Regions from separate parts of the Streptomyces sp. NPDC000404 genome, predicted to be linked through region 1. Evidence: riboswitches for the same ligand, from Rfam matches in the RefSeq annotation. Region 1 holds a riboswitch; the other holds the start of a gene.
What was found. Region 1 has a riboswitch for glycine ahead of gcvP (aminomethyl-transferring glycine dehydrogenase). Riboswitches for the same ligand answer to the same signal wherever they lie in the genome.
Positions count from the first base shown of each region.

Region 1 (3,401 bases):
GGATGAGGCAGACGGTGCGCTGCTCGTCGCCGTTGGCGCGGTGGTACGCGCGCACCGCCAGCAGACCGGCCAGCTCACCCTGGGAGCCGGCGTTCGGCTGGATGGAGACCTTGTCGTAGCCGGTGACGGCGGCCAGCCGCTCCTCCAGCTCCTGGATCAGCGTGAGGTAGCCCTGTGCCTGCTCGGCGGGGGCAAAGGGGTGCAGCTGCCCGAACTCCGGCCAGGTGACCGGCTCCATCTCCGTCGTCGCGTTCAGCTTCATCGTGCAGGAGCCGAGCGGGATCATGCCGCGGTCGAGCGCGTAGTCCTTGTCGGACAGGCGGCGCAGGTAGCGCAGCATGGCGGTCTCGGAACGGTGCTGGTGGAAGACCGGGTGGGTGAGGTAGCTGCTGGTGCGCAGCAGGCCCTCGGGCAGCGCGTCGGCGGCCGCCGCGTCCAGCTGCTCGACGTCGCCGGAGACACCGAAGGCGCGCCAGACGGCGGCGAGCTGCGTCCGGCCGGTGGTCTCGTCGCAGGCGATGCCGACGTGGTCCGCATCGACCTGGCGGAGGTTGACACCGGCGTCCCGGGCGGCGCCGACGATCTCCGCGGCCCGTCCCGGCACCCGGGCGGTCACGGTGTCGAAGTACGCGCCGTGCAGCAGCTCCACGCCACCGGCCGTCAGGCCCTCGGCGAGGACCGCGGCGTAGCGGTGAGTGCGGCGAGCGATGGCGGCCAGCCCGTCCGGGCCGTGGTAGACCGCATACATTCCGGCCATGACGGCGAGCAGCACCTGCGCGGTGCAGATGTTGCTGGTGGCCTTCTCGCGGCGGATGTGCTGCTCACGGGTCTGCAGGGCCAGGCGGTAGGCCTTGGTGCCGTCGGCGTCGACGGAGACGCCGACCAGGCGGCCGGGCAGGCTGCGGGCGAACTTCTCGCGGACGGCCATGAAGCCGGCGTGCGGGCCGCCGAAGCCCATCGGGACACCGAAGCGCTGGGTGGTGCCCACCGCGATGTCGGCGCCCAGCTCCCCCGGCGAGGTGAGAAGGGTCAGGGCCAGCAGGTCGGCGGCGACGGTGACGACGGCGCCCAGCTCCTGGGCCTGCGCGATGACCGCACGGGGGTCGCGGACCGCACCGGACGCACCCGGGTACTGCAGCAGCACACCGAAGACGCCGCGCTCGGCGATCTCGGCCGGAATGCCGCCGGTGAGATCGGCGACGACGACCTCGACACCGGTGGGTTCGGCGCGCGTCCGGATGACGGCGACGGTCTGCGGCAGGCAGTCGGCGTCGACGAGGAAGACGCCCTGCTTGACCTTGCCGACCCGGCGGGAGAGCGCCATCGCCTCGGCGGCGGCGGTGCCCTCGTCGAGCAGCGACGCGCCCGAGGTGGGCAGGCCGGTGAGGTCGGCGACCATCGTCTGGAAGTTCAGCAGCGCCTCCAGCCGGCCCTGCGAGATCTCCGGCTGGTAGGGGGTGTACGCCGTGTACCAGGCGGGGTTCTCCATGACGTTGCGCAGGATCACCGGCGGCGTGAAGGTGCCGTGGTAGCCGAGGCCGATCATCGACGACAGGACCTCGTTGCGCTGGGCGAGTGCGCGCAGCTCGGCGAGGACCTCCGCCTCCGAGCGGCCCTGCGGCAGCCCGAGCGCCTCGGCGCTCTTGATCACATCGGGTACGGCGGCCGCGGTCAGCTCGTCCAGCGAACCGAATCCGACCTGCGCGAGCATCTTCGCCTGCGCCTCGTGGTCCGTGCCGATGTGCCGGCGCTCGAATGGCGTACCGCGCTCCAGCTCGGTCAAGGGGATGCGATGGGTGGTCATCTGCGGGGGCCTCCTGGTCTCAACGACCTACGAGGGGCACCACGGCGCTGGTGCCCGGACGGCCTCCCCCTCTGTCATCTCAACCTGAGAGCTTCACCGGCCCGCAGCCGCGGCCCGGCTTTCACCGTCGGTGAGGAGGGGTTCCGGCGCTGCGTCGTCCGTGGCCCGCCCTGCTTTCCAGAGTGACCTCGTCCGAGCGGTACGTGTGCCTGAGAGTTTCCGGGGAGGATTTGCTCCTTCGGCGTCCGCGCCGCGAACGACGTGGACTCTCCCGCACGGGGTCAGCGGCCATTTGCCAGCCTACCAGCGCGTCATCTGGGGGATCCTTCGAGTGGCCGACATGAGAAATGTGCCGTTTGGTAGGTGTCACAAGGCAGTTGCGACCAGTTGGAGGGGCCGTGCAAACCGATATCGACCCGCGGAGCCTGATCGGCCGCAAGGCGTACGACCGCCAGGGCGCCAAGATCGGCACCGTGGACGAGGTCTACCTCGACGACGCGACCGGCGAACCCGAATGGGCGGCGGTGCGCACCGGACTTTTCAGCCGCGACGCCTTCGTCCCCCTGGAGCCGAGCCGCCTGGTCGACGACGCCCTGCACATCCCCTACGACCGCAAGCTGATCAAGGACGCCCCCGATTTCGGCGTCGGCCGCCACCTCTCCCCCGAGCAGGAACTCCAGCTCTACCACCACTACCGGCTGGACATCACCTCCCCGGCGGACCTCGACCGGCCTCCCGCCGACAAGAACTTCGGCACCATCGCGGGCCCGGACGACTGACCGCAACCCCTGTGACGGACGACCCGCAGCCCCACCCCAGGTCAACGCGTCAGGAACCGCGACAGGCCTCTCCCGGAGCAGAGATCTCCGACGGGCCGGACGAACCCCTCCCCTCTACGGGCTCGCCCTCGCCCGACGCTCCTGCCCAGCCGGATTCCGGGCGCACCAGGTCCTGACGATGTGCCTCCGGGCGGTCGGGCCCCGGACGCTCCGCCTTCTGGCTTCCGGGCTCACGGCATATCGCCTCCGTCCGGCGCGGCTCCACCCGGCCCGCACCCGGCCCGTCCGATTCCAGGGCATCCGGATCCGGACCACCGGCTCCGGACATCGGGCCACCAGCCATCGCGCTCGCCTCGCCCTCCCCGCCCGTGGCCGGCCCCGCTCCGCCCCGTACGGGATCCGGCTCCGGCGCACCGCCCACCAGCGGCAGCGGCTCCCCGGGCCGTAGCGCCGGATCGTCGACCGCGAAGGTCCGCACCCGCCCCGGCGCCGACCAGGGCTGCTCGAACCGCACCGTCACCCGCCCCACCCCGCTGCCCTGCACCCACCCGGCGCCGTACTCGTCATGGACGACGTCCAGCCCTGGATGCCAGCGGCGCGGCCGTTCCTCCTCCGGCTCGGCCCCGCCCTGCTCCTCGCCCGCCACGGCCGCTCCCCGGGCCTGCTGGGCCGCTTCGGCGGCCTCCTGCTCCGTGGCCAACTGGGCGAAGAGATCCTCCTGGGTGAAGTCGGCCAGCCCGCTCACCCCGACCCCCAGCAGCCGCACCCCGCCCGTGGTGTCGACCAGATCCAGCAGCCGGACCGCCGCCTCCCGCACC
Region 1 covers NZ_JBEPDN010000002.1:604,069-607,469, forward strand. The annotation lists gene gcvP (aminomethyl-transferring glycine dehydrogenase) at 1-1,804, opposite strand, end outside; glycine riboswitch at 1,992-2,088, opposite strand; gene ABT345_RS05730 (PRC-barrel domain-containing protein) at 2,203-2,583, shown strand; gene ABT345_RS05735 (DNA polymerase IV) at 2,633-3,401, opposite strand, start outside.

Region 2 (3,401 bases), on a different contig from region 1:
CCGAGCGCGTTCGCCGCGTGCTCGGTGATGCCGACCGTCGCGACGCCGTCCGCGGCGTCCGACAGCCACTCGTGCTCCTTGCTGTAGCGCAGGTGCTGGGGGTTGGTCATGGGTCGATTCTCCTGTACGCGAGGGTGTGGTGGTGAAAGGGGTCTTGCACAGTGAGACACACCGGTGGCGGCCGGGCCGCACCGGCCCGGCGCGGCGGCCCCAACGGTGGTGATGTGTCCCGCTACGGGCTACTTCGCCCGCGGGGGATACGGGCTACTTCTCCCGCTTGTAGAAGGGCAGCGCGACGACCTCGTACGGCTCGTGGCTGCCACGGATGTCGACCTTGACGCCCGCGGTGCCCGGGGCGGCGTGCGCGGCGTCGACGTAGGCCATCGCCACCGGCTTGCCCAGGGTCGGCGACGGCGCGCCGGAGGTCACCTCGCCGATCACGGTGCCCTCGGCGTCGACCACCGCGTAGCCCGCCCGCGGCACCCGGCGGCCCTCGGCGATCAGGCCGACGAGCTTGCGCGGCGGCTGCTCCTCGGCGCGCGCGGCGGCGGCCTCCAGCGCGGCGCGGCCGACGAAGGCGCCGCCGTTGGACGTCTTCTCGAACTTCACGACCCGGCCCAGACCCGCGTCGAACGGCGTGAGCGCCGTCGTCAGCTCGTGGCCGTAGAGCGGCATGCCCGCCTCCAGGCGCAGCGTGTCGCGGCAGGACAGGCCGCACGGCACCAGGCCCGCGTCCTTGCCCGCCGCCAGCAGCGCCTCCCACAAAGCGGCCGCGTCGTCCGGCCGGACGAACAGCTCGAAGCCGTCCTCGCCGGTGTATCCCGTACGGGCGATGAGCGCGGACACCCCGGCGACCGTGCCGGGCAGTCCGGCGTAGTACTTCAGCCCGTCCAGGTCGGCGTCGGTGACGGCCTTGAGGATGCCGGGGGAGGCCGGGCCCTGGACGGCCAGCAGCGCGTAGGCGTCGCGGTCGTCGCGGATCGCGGCGTCGAAGCCGCCGGCCCGGGCGGTCAGCGCGTCCAGGACGGTCTGCGCGTTGGAGGCGTTGGCGACGACCATGTACTCCGTCTCGCCGAGGCGGTAGACGATCAGGTCGTCGAGGATGCCGCCGTCCTCCTGGCAGATCATCGTGTAGCGGGCGCGGCCCGGCTTCACGGAGCCGATGTTGCCGACCAGCGCGTGGTCGAGGAGGTCGGCCGCCTGCGGGCCGGTGACGGTGATCTCGCCCATGTGGGAGAGGTCGAAGAGGCCGGCGCGGGTGCGGACGGCGATGTGCTCGTCGCGCTCGCTGGCGTAGCGCAGCGGCATGTCCCAGCCCGCGAAGTCGGTCATGGTCGCGCCCAGCGCGCGGTGGACGGCGTCGAGCGCGGTGCGGCGGGGGGCATCGGTCATGGTGGGCTCCCGGACAGGATGAGAGGACATGTCTCCCCATCTGTCATCGGAACCTGAGAGGTTCACCGGAATCCCGCGAACGGGCCGGTTTGCACCTTGGGTGGAACCGCCTCCCGGACCGGGCCGCGGTTCGCTTTTCAGATCTGCCTCGCCCGCGCGGTATAGGGGCCTGAGAGATTCAAGGGAGGACTTGCTCCTTCGGCGCCCCGGCGCGGCCGGGGACTCTCCCGCGCGGATTCAAGCGGCCGGTATGCAGTTGACCGTGCACGGCGGAACACCGAAGTGCACGTGGCGCCGACATCATTGCACGGGATCGCCGCACGTAGGAGCCCCGGTCCGGAACCGGCCGGGCCGGCCGGACCGAACGCCTCCGCGCGGTCCGCGCCGCACCCGGGGCGGCCGCCGGAACGCCCCGCGCCTTGAAGCGCATTACCTTTCCTTGACACTCTGCGGGGAGGGGACGGGCCGCAGCCCGGGCCCGCCGGACGGGGAGGGGCGATCACGGTGCAGAGCGAAGCCATGCGCACGGCCATGCCGGAGACCCGAGGCACCGCGCCGCCCCGCCTCGTGCCCGGGCCCCGCCCGCCCCGGGAGCCGCACGCCGCGCACGGACCGCGCCGGGGCCCGCACCCGGATGGCGCCCCGGGTCCGGCTGAGGGCTGCGCCCCTGCTCCGGGCGAGGCCTGCGCCCCGGCGGCGGGCGGGGCCGCGTCGCCCGCCGCCCCCGCCGTCACCGACCTGCGCGCCCGCCCCGCCGCCGCGCTGCCGGCCGAACTCCGCTTCCCCGCGGGCGCGGTGGTCGTCGTCTCCGGGCTGCCGGGCGGCGGCAAGAGCACCCTGATGCACCGCGTCGTCCCGGTGGCGGACGACGGCGGCGCGCCCGTCCACCGCGTCGACTCCCAGGACGTGCGCGAGCGCTGGGAGCGCGGCCGGCTGCGCCGGGTGCCGTACGCGCTCTACCGGCCACTCGTCCGGGTGGCGCACTACCTCGGACTGCGCCGGGTGCTGCGCTCGGGCCGGGGCGCGGTGGTGCACGACTGCGGGACGCAGCGCTGGGTGCGCCGCTGGATCGCCCGCGGCGGGCGCCGCCCGCACCTGCTGCTGCTCGACGTCCCGCCGGAGGTGGCGCGGTGCGGTCAGCGCTCGCGCGGGCGCGGGGTGTCCGGCTACGCCTTCGCCCGCCATCGCGCGGCCACCCGGCGGCTGATCGGGGACGCGGCGGCAGGGCGTCCGCCCCGGGGTTTCGCCTCGGCGGTGCTGCTGGACCGGGCCGCGGCGGACCGGTTGCGCGCACTCCGCTTCGACGGCGGGGGCCCCGCGCCCCGGGCGGCGGACGCGGCGCCGCCGCCACTCGTCTAGGGTCGGTCGTCACACTCCCGTTCGCGCCCTCCGGGCGGCGGCGGGAGGGTGGCGACAGGCCCTAGGGTGTGTCCGCAAAGTCCCGCCTGGCGCGCGCCGGGCGGACGACGGGACTTCACGGACACCCACCCCGGGCTCGTCGGCCAGAGCGCGCGGTACGGAAGCGGATGGATGGACATGGACTTTCCCGAGCAGGGGATCGAGCAGGGAATACCGCAGCTGGCGTGGCCCGCCAACGAACTCGAAGAGGTCCTCGCGGCCTCGGTCGGCCACCCCGGCGCGGGCGGCCGGCTCGTGGAGGTGCTGGGCCGCAGCCGGGTGTGGGTGCCGCTGCCCAACGGCGGTGGCCCGGACGGCGCGGGCCCCGGTGGCCGGGGCCTGGACCTGCCCACCGTTCTGATCGACGACGTGGCGTACGTCCCGGTGTTCAGCTCCGAGCAGGAGTTCCTGCGGACCGTCGGCGCGCACATGTCGTTCACCGTCGCCCCGGCGCAGGAGTTCGCCCGCGGGCTGCCGCCCCAGCTCGGTATCGCCGTCAACCCCGGCGGCACGGTCGGCACGATGCTGCCGGCGCCCGCGGTGGCCGCGCTGTGCCGGGAGACGGGGGCCGGGGCGGCACCGGTCGGCGGCCGGGTGCGGCTCTTCGAGCC
Region 2 covers NZ_JBEPDN010000005.1:382,340-385,740, forward strand. The annotation lists gene gcvH (glycine cleavage system protein GcvH) at 1-110, opposite strand, end outside; gene gcvT (glycine cleavage system aminomethyltransferase GcvT) at 265-1,392, opposite strand; glycine riboswitch at 1,540-1,632, opposite strand; gene ABT345_RS11890 (AAA family ATPase) at 1,924-2,751, shown strand; gene ABT345_RS11895 (enhanced serine sensitivity protein SseB) at 2,929-3,401, shown strand, end outside.
Region 2: linked by a shared signal. The riboswitch ahead of gcvT (glycine cleavage system aminomethyltransferase GcvT) and the one ahead of gcvP (aminomethyl-transferring glycine dehydrogenase) in region 1 are both predicted to bind glycine.